DNA from 3 places in the Streptomyces sp. NPDC002698 genome. Region 3 is predicted to be linked to each of the others. Evidence: predicted binding sites of a transcription regulator. Region 3 holds the regulator's gene; each other region holds the start of a gene.

Region 1 (5,378 bases), on a different contig from region 3:
CGGACCCCCAGGGCGCGCAATCGCTCGGCGCGGTGCACGGCCACGGTCGTCCGGGTGGACTGCTCGACCCCGTTCGGGGTGAAGAACATCCGTCCGGCGTCCTCGGCGCCGAACTTCGCCGCCGCCCGCTGCCGCAGCCGTGCCTGGCCGAGGGCCGCCGAGACCAGTTCGGCGGGGTGGTCGCGGCGCAGCCGGGTGGCGACGGCCAGTTCCTGTGCCGGTTCGGTGGCGCGGACCTCGTCGAGCAGGGCGCGGCCCTCTGCGGTGAGGAGCGGGGCGAAGGAGACGTCGTTCACCCGGCCATTGTGGGCCAGTCGGTGGACGGTGTGCTTCCGGCGGCGGTGTCGGGGCCCCGCGGGAGTGGTGGGCTGGGAGGATCCGGCTCCATGCGACCCGTACGACAAAATGACAAAACCGGCGCAAACGGGGCTGCTGCGCGCTGGGGAGTCGGCGCGCTCGCTCCCCCCCTCCGCGCTTCCGGCCGCGCCGGGACCGGCTCGGCCTCCGCCCCCCGGACCGGCGGCGCCGCGCCGGCCCGCGCCCCGCGGGCCGCGTTCCGGGCGGGCCCCGTCCGCGCCCTCGCCGCCCGCGCGGACCGGCTGAGCCCGCCCCGGGCCCGGCGCGCCGGCCAGGGGTACGCGGTCGCGCGCCCGGAGGACCACCCGTGAGGGTGCGGGTGCCGGCCGCCGGGCTGCTCGTGGCGGTACTGCTCAGCGGCTGCGCGCAGTCCGTCGACCCCATCGAACGGCTCGGCAAGAAGGCGGCCCAGCGGGTGCACCCGACGGAGCCGGCGTACCGCCGCTGGGGTCTGGCCACCCCGCTCGCCCCCGCGCCGGACGTGCCCGCGCGGACCACCGCGCGTACCGCGGACACCGGACTGCCGCCCGTCGTGAACCAGGTGCGCACCCGCGACAAGGTGGTCTTCCTGACGTACGACGACGGGGCGGAGCGCGATCCGCGGTTCGCCGACATGGTCCGCGAACTGCGCCTGCCGGTCAGCATGTTCCTCACGGACCGGGTCGCCGGCCCCGGGTACGGGCGCTTCGCCCGGCTGCGCGCGGTCGGCGTGAGCGTCCAGAACCACACCCTCGACCACGCCACCCTGCGTGGTCTGCCCTACGCCGGCCAGCGCGCCGAGATCTGCGGACAGCAGGACAAGCTCACGCGGCGCTTCGGCGTCCGGCCCCGGCTGCTGCGGCCCCCGTACGGCCGGTACGACGACACCACCCTGCGCGCCGCCGCCGACTGCGGGGTCGCCGCGATCGTCCTCGGCAGGACGGCCGACGCGCACCCGCTCCGGCCGGGCGACATCCTCTCCGGCCCCGCCGAACCCGATCTCACGGACGCCACGCTCCGCCTGCTCCGCCGGATCCAGCGCGAGGGCTTCACCCTGGCGCGGCTGGAGAACTACCTCTAGAAGGCACCGACCGGAGAGCTGCCCCTTGGGGGGCGACGGGGATGACGGGGGTGACGGGGGGCGACCCGAGAGTTGCCCGCGGGTAAGCGTCCATTCGGTGCGGTCCGGCACGTTCCGGCCCACGCCACGCCGACTGCCTTTGGCACTCCGCTTGACCGAGTGCTAATCACAGTCATAGTCTCAGTTCTGGCACTCCCCCCTGGAGAGTGCCAATAGCGACGGGCAGATCCGGCACCCGCGACGACGGATCCACCTGGTCGCCACCTCAGACAGTTAACCCCGTGAGATCTCCGAAGGGGGAGGTCGGATCGTGACGACCACCAGCTCCAAGGTTGCCATCAAGCCGCTCGAGGACCGCATTGTGGTCCAGCCGCTCGACGCCGAGCAGACCACGGCCTCCGGCCTGGTCATCCCGGACACCGCCAAGGAGAAGCCCCAGGAGGGCGTCGTCCTGGCCGTGGGCCCGGGCCGCATCGAGGACGGCAAGCGTGTCGAGCTCGACGTCGCCGTCGGCGACATCGTTCTCTACAGCAAGTACGGCGGCACCGAGGTGAAGTACAACGGCGAGGAGTACCTCGTCCTCTCGGCTCGCGACGTGCTCGCGATCATCGAGAAGTAATTCACCTGGTAAGGGAGTCCGGGGTCTTCCCCCGGGCAACCCCGCACCAAGCATTGCAGTGAGCTGCGCCCCTGGCACCCGCGACCATTCACAGCCGGGCGTCGGGGGCGCAGTTCGTTCTCACTTTTTCCGAGAGGGCTGAACCGCTCCTATGGCGAAGATCCTGAAGTTCGACGAGGACGCCCGTCGCGCCCTTGAGCGCGGCGTCAACAAGCTTGCCGACACGGTGAAGGTGACGATCGGCCCCAAGGGTCGCAACGTCGTCATCGACAAGAAGTTCGGCGCTCCCACCATCACCAACGACGGCGTGACCATCGCCCGTGAGGTCGAGGTCGAGGACCCGTTCGAGAACCTCGGCGCCCAGCTGGTGAAGGAGGTGGCGACCAAGACCAACGACATCGCGGGTGACGGTACGACCACCGCCACCGTGCTGGCCCAGGCGCTCGTGCGCGAGGGCCTGAAGAACGTCGCCGCGGGTGCCTCCCCGGCGCTGCTGAAGAAGGGCATCGACGCGGCCGTCAAGGCGGTCTCCGACGAGCTCCTCGCCACCGCGCGCCCGATCGACGAGAAGTCCGACATCGCGGCCGTCGCCGGTCTGTCCGCCCAGGACCCGCAGGTCGGCGAGCTCATCGCCGAGGCGATGGACAAGGTCGGCAAGGACGGTGTCATCACCGTCGAGGAGTCCAACACCTTCGGCCTGGAACTCGACTTCACCGAGGGCATGGCCTTCGACAAGGGCTACCTGTCCCCGTACATGGTGTCCGACCAGGAGCGTATGGAGGCCGTCCTCGACGACCCGTACATCCTCATCCACCAGGGCAAGATCAGCTCCATCCAGGACCTGCTGCCGCTGCTGGAGAAGGTCATCCAGTCGAACGCCTCCAAGCCGCTGCTGATCATCGCCGAGGACGTCGAGGGCGAGGCCCTGTCGACCCTGGTCGTGAACAAGATCCGCGGCACGTTCAACGCCGTCGCCGTGAAGGCCCCCGGCTTCGGTGACCGCCGCAAGGCCATGCTCGGCGACATCGCCACCCTCACCGGTGGTCAGGTCATCGCCGAAGAGGTCGGCCTCAAGCTCGACCAGGTCGGCCTGGACGTGCTCGGCAGCGCCCGCCGCGTGACCGTCACCAAGGACGACACCACGATCGTCGACGGTGCCGGCAGCAGCGACGAGGTCGCCGGCCGCGTCAACCAGATCAAGGCCGAGATCGAGAACACCGACTCCGACTGGGACCGCGAGAAGCTCCAGGAGCGCCTCGCGAAGCTGGCCGGCGGCGTGTGCGTGATCAAGGTCGGCGCCGCCACCGAGGTGGAGCTCAAGGAGAAGAAGCACCGTCTGGAGGACGCCATCTCCGCGACCCGCGCCGCGGTCGAGGAGGGCATCGTCTCCGGTGGTGGCTCCGCGCTCGTCCACGCCGTCAAGGTCCTCGAGGGCAACCTCGGCAAGACCGGCGACGAGGCCACGGGTGTCGCGGTCGTCCGCCGCGCCGCCGTCGAGCCGCTGCGCTGGATCGCCGAGAACTCCGGCCTCGAGGGTTACGTCATCACCTCGAAGGTCGCCGAGCTCGACAAGGGCCAGGGCTTCAACGCCGCCACCGGCGAGTACGGCGACCTGGTCAAGGCCGGCGTCATCGACCCGGTCAAGGTCACCCGTTCCGCCCTGGAGAACGCCGCCTCCATCGCCTCCCTGCTCCTGACGACCGAGACCCTGGTCGTCGAGAAGCCGGCCGAGGAAGAGGCCGACGCCGGCCACGGCGGCCACGGGCACTCCCACTGACGCACAGCGGGAACTCCCTGAGGACGGGGCCGATGCCCCCCGAGGGACGCCGTTCGTCGAACAGCGCTTGACCACTTCGCCCCGCCGCACCGCGGCGGGGCGAAGTGCTGTCCGGGAGCCGCCCGCGGTGGGACCGGGCCCCGTCCCGTGCGGAAAGCCGTGGCCGTCGGCTCGACCCGCGCTACATCCCTCGCTCGTGCTCACGAGCGCAGGTGCAGCCGCGCGGCAGTACGTGAGGTCCCGCCGGACCGGGCTCGTGCGCGTTCCGCGGCCCGGAGCGTCGGCGCGCGGCAGAGGAAGATCCCCCGAACCCCTGTCCGGGGAACGGGCGTCGGCCTGACCCGATCAGGGTGTGCGACGGCCGGCCGAAGCCGTCCGCCCCTGACGGGCCTCGCTCCCGGTGGGCTGTGAGGGCTGTGAGGGCTGTGGAACCCGGTGGGATCAGGTCTCCAGGGCGGCGTCCAGGGCGCCGAGCCCGGCCATCAGGCCCAGCCGGTCGTACTGCCACCAGCCCTCGACGATCTTTCCGTCCTTCCCGCACCGGAAGATGGTCGTGCCGGTCATGGACGCCTGCTTCCCGGACGCGGGCATCCCCATGAAGTCACCTGTGTGCGTGCCGTTCCACGTCCACCTCGTGCAGACGCGGTCGCCCTCGGTGATCTGGTCCTCGACGGTGAACGTGAAGTCGAAGCCGCCGCGCCACATCTCGATCTCGCGCCGTACCGCGTCGAGCCCGATGACGTCCTGCTCGTTGCCGGGATCGTGGTCGTGATAGTTCTCCGCCATCAGTCCGTTGAGCGGCTCCAGCTCACCCGGACCCGACAGCGTCTCGAAGTACGCGCGGATGTTCGCCGCGTAGAGCTGCTCGTCGCGCACGACGTCGAGGTCCGTGAACGTCGGCATGCCGTCGCAGAGCGCCACCATCTCCTGGAAGATCCTCTCGGTCTCCGGAAGGTTCGAGTTGCGCATCGCCTCTTCGTACGACGGGAACTCCACGATCTCCACGAAGTGACTCGCGTCGGAGCGGTCCTTGCCGATGAGGCTGTGCGTCGCGGTCCGTTTCCCCTTGGTTCTTTCGACCCATGTGTCCATCAGCTGGTTCATCTCGTCGAACCGGCTGGTTCTACAGTCGATCAACTGCATGAATGTCATGGCGCCGCCTCCGGCCCCCTGGTCCTGTTGATTCACCCTCGATTTTCCCACCGGAGGGGCGACACCACCCACCGCACGATCATCGCGGACGGCCCGCGATCCGCGCGTTCCACCCGATCCCCTTGCCGGGGGGCGTACTTCACCCGGGCACTACCGCACCCAGGCACTACCGCACCGAGGTGCTACCTCACTGAGGTCCGTACTTCCGCCCGGTCTTCGACGAGATCCCGCCCAGCAGCGCACGCGGCGTCACCTTCACCACGCCCATGAGCACCTTGTAGCGCGGGTCCGGGACCGACAGGGTCTTTCCTCGGGCCAGATCGGCGAGGGCCGCCGCGACCAGCTTGTCGGCGTCCAGCCACATCCAGTTCGGGATGTTGTCCGTGCCCATGCCGGCCCGCTCGTGGAACTCG
Region 2 (5,378 bases), on a different contig from region 3:
GTTCGGGACTCCAAGAACCCCGGTCCCCTGATCGCCTTCGGTGCCGCCGCGTGGGGCGCCTTCGTGGGCCACGTCGGTACCACCGGCTGACCGGCACGAGGCGCGCAAAAAAGGGACGGCGCCCGCGTACAGCGGGCGCCGTCCCTCCCCCGTTCCCCCCGTTACCGGGAAGCTGTCAGCTCAGCGAGCCCAGCGCCGCCGCGTCGTACGGGGCCAGGTCCTCGAAGCGGCCGGCCAGGACCTTCGCCGCCCACTCGGGGTCCTGGAGCAGCGCGCGGCCGACGGCGACGAGGTCGAACTCGTCGCGCTCCATGCGGTCGAGAAGGTCGTCGATGCCCTTGACCGGGGAGCCCTCGCCCACGAAGGCCTTGATGAAGTCGCCGTCCAGGCCGACCGAGCCGACGGTGATGGTGGGCTTGCCCGTCAGCTTCTTCGTCCAGCCGGCGAGGTTGAGGTCGGAACCGTCGAACTCGGGCACCCAGTAGCGGCGGGTGGAGGCGTGGAAGGAGTCGACGCCGGCCGCGGCGAGCGGGGCGAGGATCGCCTCCAGCTCCTCCGGGGTCTCGGCGAGCCGGGCGTCGTAGGCCTGCTGCTTCCACTGCGAGTAGCGGAAGATGACGGGGAACTCGGGCGAGATCGCGGCGCGCACCGCGGCGACGATCTCCGCCGAGAACTTGGTGCGGGCCACCGGGTCGCCGCCGTACGCGTCCTCGCGCCGGTTGGTGCCCGCCCAGTGGAACTGGTCGAGCAGGTAGCCGTGGGCTCCGTGCAGTTCGACACCGTCGAAGCCGATGCGCTCGGCGTCCGCGGCGGCCTTGGCGAACGCCTCGATGACGTCGTCGAGGTCCTGCTGGGTCATGCTCTTGCCGGTGACCTCGGCGCCCTCCTTGTAGAGGCCGGAGGGGCCGACGGGCGGGGCGTCCGCGATGGGCGGCTCGCCCGCCTTGCGGACCATGCCGATGTGCCAGAGCTGCGGGACGATCGTGCCGCCCGCCGCGTGCACGGCGTCGGCGACCTTCGCCCATCCGGCGAGCTGGTCCTCGCCGTGGAAGCGCGGCACCGCGTCGCTCTGTCCGGCCGAGTCGTGGCCGACGTAGGTGCCCTCGGTGACGATCAGGCCGACGCCCGCGGCGGCGCGGCGGGAGTAGTAGCCGACGACGTCCTCCCCCGGTACACCGCCCGGCGAGAACATCCGGGTCATCGGGGCCATGGCGATCCGGTTCGGGACGGTCAGGCCGTTGATCGAGACGGGACGGGACAGGATCTCGGCTGCGCGGGTCGCGGCGTCAGTGGTCACGTGGGGGCTCCTCGAAGAGGTGGTCGGTATGACGTCGAGCGGTCTGCGAAGCAGGAGATTCCGTGCGGTATGTGCACATGCATCAACTGCTCGTCAGCGTCAACCTCCACACCGGGCGGGGCATTCCGCCGCACCCGCGCCCACCCCTGTGATCCGGGCCACGTCGGGGGCGGGGGCCGGCCCCGGAAGCCGTCCGGGGCGGGCCGGGAAACGCCCGAGGGCGGCACCCCCCTTGCGGGAGGGTGCCGCCCTCGGAACGTCAGGACGGTTGATCGACCGGGGTCGATCAGAAGTCCATGTCACCGCCCGGCATGCCGCCCGGAGCGGCCGCGGAGGCCTTCTCCGGCTTGTCGGCGATGACGGCCTCGGTGGTCAGGAACAGCGCGGCGATGGAGGCGGCGTTCTGCAGGGCAGAGCGCGTCACCTTCGCCGGGTCGATGATGCCTTCGGCGATCATGTCGACGTACTCACCGGTCGCGGCGTTCAGGCCGTGGCCGACGGGCAGGTTGCGCACCTTCTCGACGATGACGCCACCCTCGAGACCACCGTTGACGGCGATCTGCTTGAGCGGGGCCTCCAGGGCCAGACGCACGGCGTTGGCGCCGGTCGCCTCGTCACCCGTGAGCTCGAGCTTCTCGAAGACCGAGGAAGCCTGGAGCAGGGCCACGCCACCACCGGCGACGATGCCCTCCTCGACGGCCGCCTTCGCGTTGCGAACGGCGTCCTCGATGCGGTGCTTGCGCTCCTTGAGCTCGACCTCGGTGGCGGCACCGGCCTTGATGACGGCCACGCCGCCGGCCAGCTTCGCCAGACGCTCCTGGAGCTTCTCGCGGTCGTAGTCCGAGTCCGAGTTCTCGATCTCGGCACGGATCTGGTTCACACGGCCGGCGACCTGGTCGGCGGAGCCGGACCCGTCGACGATCGTGGTCTCGTCCTTGGTGATGACGACCTTGCGGGCGCGGCCCAGCAGGTCCAGACCCGCGTTCTCCAGCTTGAGGCCGACCTCCTCGGAGATGACCTCGCCGCCCGTGAGGATGGCGATGTCGCCGAGCATGGCCTTGCGGCGGTCACCGAAGCCCGGAGCCTTGACGGCGACGGACTTGAAGGTGCCACGGATCTTGTTGACGACCAGGGTCGACAGGGCCTCGCCCTCGACGTCCTCGGCGATGATCAGCAGGGGCTTGCCGCCCTGCATGACCTTCTCCAGGAGCGGGAGCAGGTCCTTCACGTTCGCGATCTTGGAGTTCGCGATCAGGATGTACGGGTCGTCGAGGACGGCCTCCATACGCTCCATGTCGGTGGCGAAGTACGCCGAGATGTAGCCCTTGTCGAAGCGCATACCCTCGGTGAGCTCCAGCTCCAGACCGAAGGTCTGGGACTCCTCGACGGTGATGACGCCTTCCTTGCCGACCTTGTCCATCGCCTCGGCGATGAGCTCGCCGATCTGGGTGTCGGCGGCGGAGATGGAGGCCGTCGAAGCGATCTGCTCCTTGGTCTCGACATCCTTCGCCTGCTCCAGCAGGGCACCGGAGACGGCCTCGACGGCCTTCTCGATACCGCGCTTGAGGGCCATCGGGTTGGCGCCGGCGGCGACGTTGCGCAGACCCTCGCGCACGAGCGCCTGGGCCAGCACGGTCGCCGTGGTCGTACCGTCGCCGGCGACGTCGTCCGTCTTCTTGGCGACTTCCTTGACCAGCTCGGCGCCGATCTTCTCGTACGGGTCCTCGAGCTCGATCTCCTTGGCGATGGAAACACCATCGTTGGTGATCGTGGGGGCGCCCCACTTCTTCTCGAGGACGACGTTACGGCCCTTGGGGCCGAGGGTGACCTTGACGGCGTCAGCGAGCTGGTTCATCCCGCGCTCGAGACCGCGCCGTGCCTCCTCGTTGAACGCGATGATCTTGGCCATGTGAAGTGGTCCTCCCGGACGGGGTGGATTGCTCCGGATCGTGCCCGCGCCCGCGACGGACGGCCTGCGAGCCTTGTGGTTCCTTGCCCCACAGGCCCGCGGGCCTCGCTGACCCGATCCAAGTTCTGTCACTCTCACTGGGAGAGTGCTAACGCCAATGATTAGCACTCGACCACTGCGAGTGCAAGCGCCTCTCACGAAAACGGGGCCGATGGACGACCTCCGCACGCGCCCCGGAGGGCGGCCCCCGCGCGGCCCCCACGCGAGGGCGCTCGCGGGCGCGCGGGCGCGCGCAGGACGAGCGGAGGGCGGCCGAAGGCGGCCGGGGACGCACGAGGGGCCCGCATCCCCGATGGGATGCGGGCCCCTCGTACGTGAGTTGCGTCGGTGGTCGTTCGCGCCCGATCAGACGGCGAGTTTGACCATGTCCGCCTGCGGACCCTTCTGGCCCTGCGAGATTTCGAACTCCACTCGCTGACCCTCTTCAAGGGTGCGGTAGCCGTCCATCTGAATCGCGCTGTAGTGCACGAAGACGTCCGCACCACCGTCGACCGCGATGAAGCCGTACCCCTTCTCCGCGTTGAACCACTTGACGGTGCCCTGAGCCATGCCTAACTCCCCTATTACTGGCCCTTGCACAGATCCACACTTCGCGGATCCGGGTCAGACCTCACCCCCCAACGGTTGGGGGTGTGCGCCGGAACGCGTCGACCGCGGCTGAATGTATCTGTCCAACTGCCCTCTGCAACAGGTCAATCGGACGAGAATTCTGGGCATGGCCGATCAATGATATGCGGAGAATGTGCAAGGATTCGGGGCAAGTCGGGCCCCGCAAATGCCATAAAATGCCCAAAAAGGCGAGCGAGTTTGGCTACTTCTTGTCGGCCCGCGAACGCCCACTCATATGCGTCCGGCATGAAACCAACATCCAAAGCGAAGCGACTTCCCCAACTCTAGCGCGTTCAACCCAATAGAATTGCCCCCTCCGTTTGTCTCACGGAGGGGGCAATTCTGTGAACGCGCTGTGTTCGGCATTACCGAGGGTAACGATCAGCCTCCGGCGACGGCCGGAATGATCGAAACGCCGACACCGTCCGGAGTCGCCGTCTCCAGGCCCTGCTCGAAGCGGACGTCGTCGTCGTTGACGTACACGTTGACGAAGCGGCGCAGCTTGCCCTGGTCGTCCAGGACGCGCGCGGCGATGCCCGTGTGGTTCTTCTCCAGGTCACTGATGACCTCGGCGAGGGTCGTGCCCTCGGCCGTCACCTCGGCGGCGCCACCGGTGTAGGTGCGCAGGATGGTGGGGATGCGGACGTTGACGCTCATGATGCGAGGCCAGCCTCTCGGAAGGAGTCGAGGTTCGGGCGGATGGTCGCGGTCAGCCCGGTGTCCGAGGCCACCGCGTCCAGGGTCTTGAGGCCGTCGCCGGTGTTCAGCACGACCGTGGTGAGGGTCGGGTCGAGGAGACCGTTCTCGATCAGCTTGCGGGTGACGCCGACGGTCACGCCGCCTGCCGTCTCCGCGAAGATGCCCTCGGTGCGCGCGAGCAGCTTGATCGCGTCGACGATCTGCTCGTCGTTCACGTCCTCCACCGCGCCGCCGGTGCGCCGCGCGATGTCCAGCACGTACGGCCCGTCCGCCGGGTTGCCGATGGCGAGCGACTTGGCGATGGTGTCCGGCTTCTGCGGCCGTACGACGTCGTGGCCGGCCTTGTAGGCGACGGAGACCGGGGAGCAGCCCTCGGCCTGGGCGCCGAAGATCTTGTAGGGCCTGTCCTCGACGAGCCCGAGCTTGATCAGCTCTTGGAGTCCCTTGTCGATCTTCGTGAGCTGGGAGCCGGAGGCGATCGGCACCACGAGCTGGTCGGGGAGCCTCCAGCCGAGCTGCTCGCAGATCTCGTACGCCAGGGTCTTGGAGCCCTCGGCGTAGTAGGGCCGCAGGTTGACGTTGACGAAGCCCCAGCCCTCGCCGGCCGGGTCGCCGATCAGCTCGGAGCAGAAGCGGTTCACGTCGTCGTAGTTGCCCTGGATGCCGACGAGCTCGCCGCCGTAGACCGCGGCCATGACGACCTTGCCCTGCTCCAGGTCGTGCGGGATGAACACGCAGGAACGGAAGCCGGCGCGGGCCGCCGCGGCGCCCACGGCGCCGGCGAGGTTGCCCGTGGAGGAGCAG
Region 3 (5,378 bases):
CGGCGGGACTGCTTGCCCGCCTCCCGGGCGGTGGCCCGCCACTTGGAGAGCGCCTTCAGACCCCGCTCGCCCTTCCACTGCGTGATGCAGCGGGAGGCGGCCCAGGGGACGATCGCGTCGACGCCGGTCTCGGTCATGGTCTCGACGGCCAGCTCGCCCCGGTCCCCCTTGGGCAGGGCCTGGACGACCGTGATGCGCGGCTCCTCGGGGGCTTCCTCGGTGACCGTGCCCATCCGTACGATCAGCCGGTCCTTGCCCTCGGTGCCGAGGACCACGCAGTCCGCGCGGCGCCCGGCCCCGTCGGTGAGCACGACGTCCTCGCCGGTGTGCAGCCGTTTCACGGAGACGGCGTGCCGTCCCTCGGGTCCGTCGAGGACATGGCGTCCCTCGCCGTCCGTGTCGAAGTGCTCGACCAGGAACACCGGTGCCGTCATCGGGCCGCACCCTCTTCCGGGATCTCGGCGGCGGCCGACAACGCTGTCTCGGCGGCCGCGATTTCTGCGTTCAGTACCTCCACGAGCTGCCCGGCGGGCAGGTCGCGGGCCATGCGGTGGCCCTGTCCCGCCCACAGTGCCATGCCCTGCGCGTCGCCCGCCTTGGCGGCCGCCTTGCGCAGCGGCAGGGTGAGGTGGTGGACCTCGGGGTAGGCGGAGGGGGCGTACGGGCCGTGCTCGCGCATGAAGCGGTTGGCCAGCGCGCGCGCCGGGCGTCCGGAGAAGGCGCGTGTGAGCTCCGTGCGTACGTACAGGGGGTCGGTCAGCGCCTGTTTGTGCACGGCGCTCGCGCCGGACTCGGGGGTGGCGAGGAAGGCGGTGCCGAGCTGGGCCGCGTTCGCGCCCGCGGCGAGGACGGCGGCGATCTGGCTGCCGCGCATGATGCCGCCGGCCGCGACGACCGGGATCCCCACGGTCTCGCGGACCCGCGCGACCAGCGTGAGCAGGCCGACGCCCGTGCCGTCCGTCTCCGGGTTGTCCCGGTGGGTGCCCTGGTGTCCGCCGGCCTCGATGCCCTGCACGACGACCGCGTCGGCGCCGGCCCGCTGCGCGCCGAGGGCCTCCTCGGCCGTGGTGGCGGTGACCAGGGTGAGGGTGCCCGCGCGCCGCAGCGACTCCAGCACCTCCGGCTTCGGGACGCCGAAGTGGAAGGAGACCGCCGCCACCGGGTTGTCGAGGAGGACGGCGAGTTTGGCGTCGTAGCCGTCGTCGCGGCCGCTGTCCGGATCGCCGAGCTCGGTCTCGTACCAGGCGGCCTCGCCGGCGAGCTGGTGGGCGTACACCTCGACCGCGGCCGCGTCCGCGTGCTCGGGCTGCGGCAGGAACAGGTTGACGCCGAAGGGACGGCCGGTCAGCCCGCGCAGCTGCTTGATCTCCTGGTACATGCCGTCGGCGGTCTTGTACCCCGCCGCGAGGAAGCCGAGCCCGCCCGCCTCGGACACGGCGGCCGCGAGCTGCGGGACGGAGACTCCGCCCGCCATGGGGGCCTGCACGATCGGGTGAGGGAAGAGATCGGTCAGCGCGGAGGACATGACGGCATGTTGTCACGTCCGCCGGACAAGTCAGAAACCGGTCGCCCGTCCGGATAGTGCCTCCGACATGGAGGGCACGGGGCGTGTCACACCCCGTGCCCCGCTTGGATCAGCGGCCGTTGAACGCGTCCTTCAGCCGGGAGAAGAGCCCCTGCTGACCGGGCTGGAACTGACCCGTGGGCCGCTCCTCGCCACGCAGCTTGGCGAGCTCGCGCAGCACCCGCTCCATCTCCGGATCGAGCTTGGTCGGCGTGGTGACCTCGACGTGCACGACGAGGTCGCCGCGGCCGCCGCCGCGCAGGTGCGTGACACCCCGGCCGTGCAGCGGGATCGACTGGCCGGACTGCGTGCCCGGACGGATGTCGACCTCCTCCATGCCGTCGAGGGTCTCCAGCGGCACCTTGGTGCCGAGGGCCGCCGCGGTCATCGGGAGGGTGACCGTGCAGTGCAGGTCGTCACCGCGCCGCTGGAAGGTCGAGTGCGGCAGCTCGTGGATCTCGACGTACAGGTCGCCGGCGGGGCCGCCGCCGGGGCCGACCTCGCCCTCGCCCGCGAGCTGGATCCGGGTGCCGTTGTCCACACCCGCCGGGATCTTGACCGTGAGGGTGCGGCGGGAACGGACCCGGCCGTCGCCCGCGCACTCGTGGCACGGGGTCGGGACGACGGTGCCGAAGCCCTGGCACTGTGGACACGGCCGCGAGGTCATGACCTGGCCGAGGAAGGACCGCGTCACCTGGGACACCTCGCCGCGGCCGCGGCACATGTCACAGGTCTGCGCGGCGGTGCCGGGCGCGGCACCTTCACCGTTGCAGGTGCCGCAGACGACGGCCGTGTCGACCTGGATGTCCTTCGTGGTGCCGAAGGCCGCCTCGTCGAGCTCGATCTCCAGCCGGATCATGGCGTCCTGGCCCCGGCGGGTGCGCGAGCGCGGTCCGCGCTGCGACGCCGTGCCGAAGAACGCGTCCATGATGTCCGAGAAGTTCCCGAAGCCGCCCGCGCCGAAGCCGCCGGCGCCCGCGCCGCCGCCCTGCTGGGACAGCGGGTCACCGCCGAGGTCGTAGACCTGCTTCTTCTGCGGGTCCGACAACACCTCGTACGCGGCGTTGATCTCTTTGAACCGCTCCTGCGTCTTCGGATCGGGATTGACGTCCGGATGCAGCTCGCGAGCGAGCCTCCGGAACGCCTTCTTGATCTCGTCCTGGGACGCGTCGCGGCGCACGCCGAGTACGGCGTAGTAGTCCGTGGCCACTTACGACTCCGCCAGGATCTGTCCGACGTACCGTGCCACCGCTCGTACCGCTCCCATCGTTCCCGGGTAATCCATGCGGGTCGGGCCGACCACGCCGAGTTTGGCTACTGCCTCGCCGCCCGAACCGTAGCCGACCGAGACCACGGACGTGGAGTTGAGTCCCTCGTACGCGTTCTCATGCCCGATTCGCACGGTCATGCTCGAATCCCCGGCCTCTCCAAGCAACTTGAGGAGCACTACCTGCTCCTCCAGCGCTTCGAGCACCGGCCGGATGGTGAGAGGGAAGTCATGTCCGAATCGCGTGAGATTGGCGGTACCGCCGATCATCAGCCGCTCCTCGGTCTCCTCGACGAGTGTCTCCAGCAGTGTGGAGAGCACCGTCGAGACCGTACCCCGGTCCTCCGCCTCGAAGGCGTCCGGGAGGTCCTGGACGAGCTGCGGGACGTCCGCGAAGGGACGCCCCGCGACCCGGCTGTTGAGCCGGGCGCGCAGGTCCGCCAGCGACGTCTCACCGAACGGCGCCGGACAGTTGATCATGCGCTGCTCGACCCGGCCGGTGTCCGTGATCAGCACGAGCATCACCCGTGCGGGAGCCATGGACAGCAGCTCCACATGGCGCACGGTCGAGCGGGTCAGCGAGGGGTACTGCACGACGGCGACCTGCCGGGTGAGCTGCGCGAGCAGCCGCACGGTCCGGCCGACGACGTCGTCCAGGTCGACGGCACCGTCCAGGAAGTTCTGGATGGCGCGACGCTCGGGCGCGGTCATCGGCTTGACGCCGGCGAGCTTGTCGACGAAGAGGCGGTAGCCCTTGTCCGTGGGGATGCGCCCGGCACTGGTGTGCGGCTGGGCGATGTACCCCTCGTCCTCCAGGACCGCCATGTCGTTGCGGACGGTCGCGGGCGAGACGCCGAGGCGGTGCCGCTCGGTGAGCGCCTTGGAGCCGACCGGCTCCTCGGTGCCCACGTAGTCCTGGACGATGGCGCGCAGCACCTCGAGCCTGCGTTCGCTGAGCATCGCGCACACCTCCAGGAGTCGACTCGGTGGTCTTCGTGGCCTTCGTGGCTTTCGTCTGGCACTCAGCGCACGCGAGTGCCAACGTTCCCCAGCTCAGTGTACGGCGGTGAGGCACGCCCCGGGCAAGGGCGGGCCTGCGATGTCGTGCACGGCACCCGGTCACCGTTAGCGTCGCCGCATGAGGCTGACTTGGGAAGAGCTCGGGTGGGAAAGGCTGGTGCCCCGGGTGGGGCGACGGCGGCTTCCCGGCTGGGACTGCACGGCCGGGCTCGTCGTCGGCGAGGGCGCGGCGCTGATGATCGACGCCGGGTCGAGCCTCGCGGAGGGCGCCGCGCTGTGCGCCGATGCGCGTGCCATCACCGGCGGGCGTGTGACTCATATCGCGCTCACCCACCCGCATTTCGACCACGTGTTCGGCGCCGCGGCGTTCGCGGGCGCGCGGATCCTCGTCGCGGACGGTTCGTCCGAGGCGTACGGGAAGGGCCGTGACGAGCTGTGCGCGGACGCGGTGCGCAACGGTCTCGACCCGAGGGCGGCGGAGGAGGCGGCCGACACCCTCGTACGCCCCCGCGGCTTCGTCCGGAACGGCCTGGACGTGGATCTCGGCGGCGGCGTCGAGGTCCGGCTGGCGCGGACGGGCGAGGGCCACACCGCCCACGACCTCGTGGCCGTCGTGCCCGGCGACCCGGCGGTGGTGTTCTGCGGCGACCTGGTCGAGGAGTCGGGCGAGCCGCAGGCGGGCCCCGACGCCGTACCGTCGCGCTGGCCCGCGGCTCTCGACCGGCTGCTCGGACTGGGCGGCGAGGACGCGCTGTACGTCCCCGGGCACGGTGCGGTCGTGGACGCCGCGTTCGTACGAGCCCAACGGGACGCCTTGGCGACACGTTTCGGCACGACGGGTTCCGGCTGAGCGGGTCCGGCACGGGGGTCCGGTACGACGGGTTCCGGCTGAGCGGGTCCGGCACGGGGGGTCCGGCACGGCGGGTTCCGGCGTGTCGTGGTGAGCGGCGCCGGGCTTCTCCTATCGTCATCCGAATGCGCCAGTACTCTCCGGATCTGACCCCGCCGTGGAAGAAGCCCCGGTCCGTGCCCGAGGTCCCGGCGGACCCGGGTCTGGTCGTCGAGGAGCCCGGCACCGGCTTCTGCGGCGCGGTGATCCGCTGCGAGGCGGGCACCGTGACCCTGGAGGACCGCTTCGGCAAGCACCGGGTGTTCCCGCTGGAACCGAGCGGCTTCCTCCTGGAGGGCAAGGTGGTGACCCTGGTCCGCCCGGCGGCCGCGGCTCCCGTACGCCCCGGCCGTACGGCCTCCGGCTCGGTGGCGGTACCCGGCGCCCGCGCCCGGGTCGCGCGCGCCGGGCGCATCTACGTCGAGGGCCGCCACGACGCCGAACTGGTCGAGCGGGTGTGGGGCGACGACCTGCGCGTCGAGGGCGTCGTCGTGGAGTACCTGGAGGGCGTCGACGACCTCCCGGCGGTCGTCGACGCGTTCGCCCCGGGCCCGGACGCCCGGCTCGGCGTCCTCGTGGACCACCTGGTCCCGGGTTCGAAGGAGTCCCGGATCGCCGAGGCGGTCACGAGCGAGCAC

The links. Region 3 encodes HrcA, which represses chaperone genes, less so after heat shock. Its sites were predicted from a motif close to TTNGCACTCNGNNNNNCNGAGTGCNAA; they were not measured.
Region 1: the regulator HrcA is predicted to act here: its motif matches at 1,557-1,583, upstream of groES (co-chaperone GroES).
Region 2: the regulator HrcA is predicted to act here: its motif matches at 3,332-3,358, upstream of groL (chaperonin GroEL).

The regions. Positions count from the first base shown of each region.
Region 1 is NZ_JBIAQM010000003.1:218,224-223,601, reverse strand. It holds gene ACFYW9_RS05700 (methyltransferase domain-containing protein) at 1-296, opposite strand, end outside; gene ACFYW9_RS05695 (polysaccharide deacetylase family protein) at 665-1,417, shown strand; gene groES (co-chaperone GroES) at 1,728-2,036, shown strand; gene groL (chaperonin GroEL) at 2,188-3,813, shown strand; gene ACFYW9_RS05680 (ester cyclase) at 4,255-4,965, opposite strand; gene ACFYW9_RS05675 (SDR family NAD(P)-dependent oxidoreductase) at 5,153-5,378, opposite strand, start outside.
Region 2 is NZ_JBIAQM010000005.1:253,351-258,728, forward strand. It holds gene ACFYW9_RS10195 (DUF397 domain-containing protein) at 1-90, shown strand, start outside; gene ACFYW9_RS10200 (NADH:flavin oxidoreductase) at 176-1,297, opposite strand; gene groL (chaperonin GroEL) at 1,584-3,206, opposite strand; gene ACFYW9_RS10210 (cold-shock protein) at 3,612-3,815, opposite strand; gene ACFYW9_RS10215 (MoaD/ThiS family protein) at 4,257-4,532, opposite strand; gene thrC (threonine synthase) at 4,529-5,378, opposite strand, start outside.
Region 3 is NZ_JBIAQM010000013.1:151,297-156,674, forward strand. It holds gene ACFYW9_RS20440 (16S rRNA (uracil(1498)-N(3))-methyltransferase) at 1-434, opposite strand, end outside; gene ACFYW9_RS20445 (nitronate monooxygenase) at 431-1,525, opposite strand; gene dnaJ (molecular chaperone DnaJ) at 1,635-2,774, opposite strand; gene hrcA (heat-inducible transcriptional repressor HrcA) at 2,775-3,791, opposite strand; gene ACFYW9_RS20460 (MBL fold metallo-hydrolase) at 3,970-4,701, shown strand; gene ACFYW9_RS20465 (DUF3097 domain-containing protein) at 4,827-5,378, shown strand, end outside.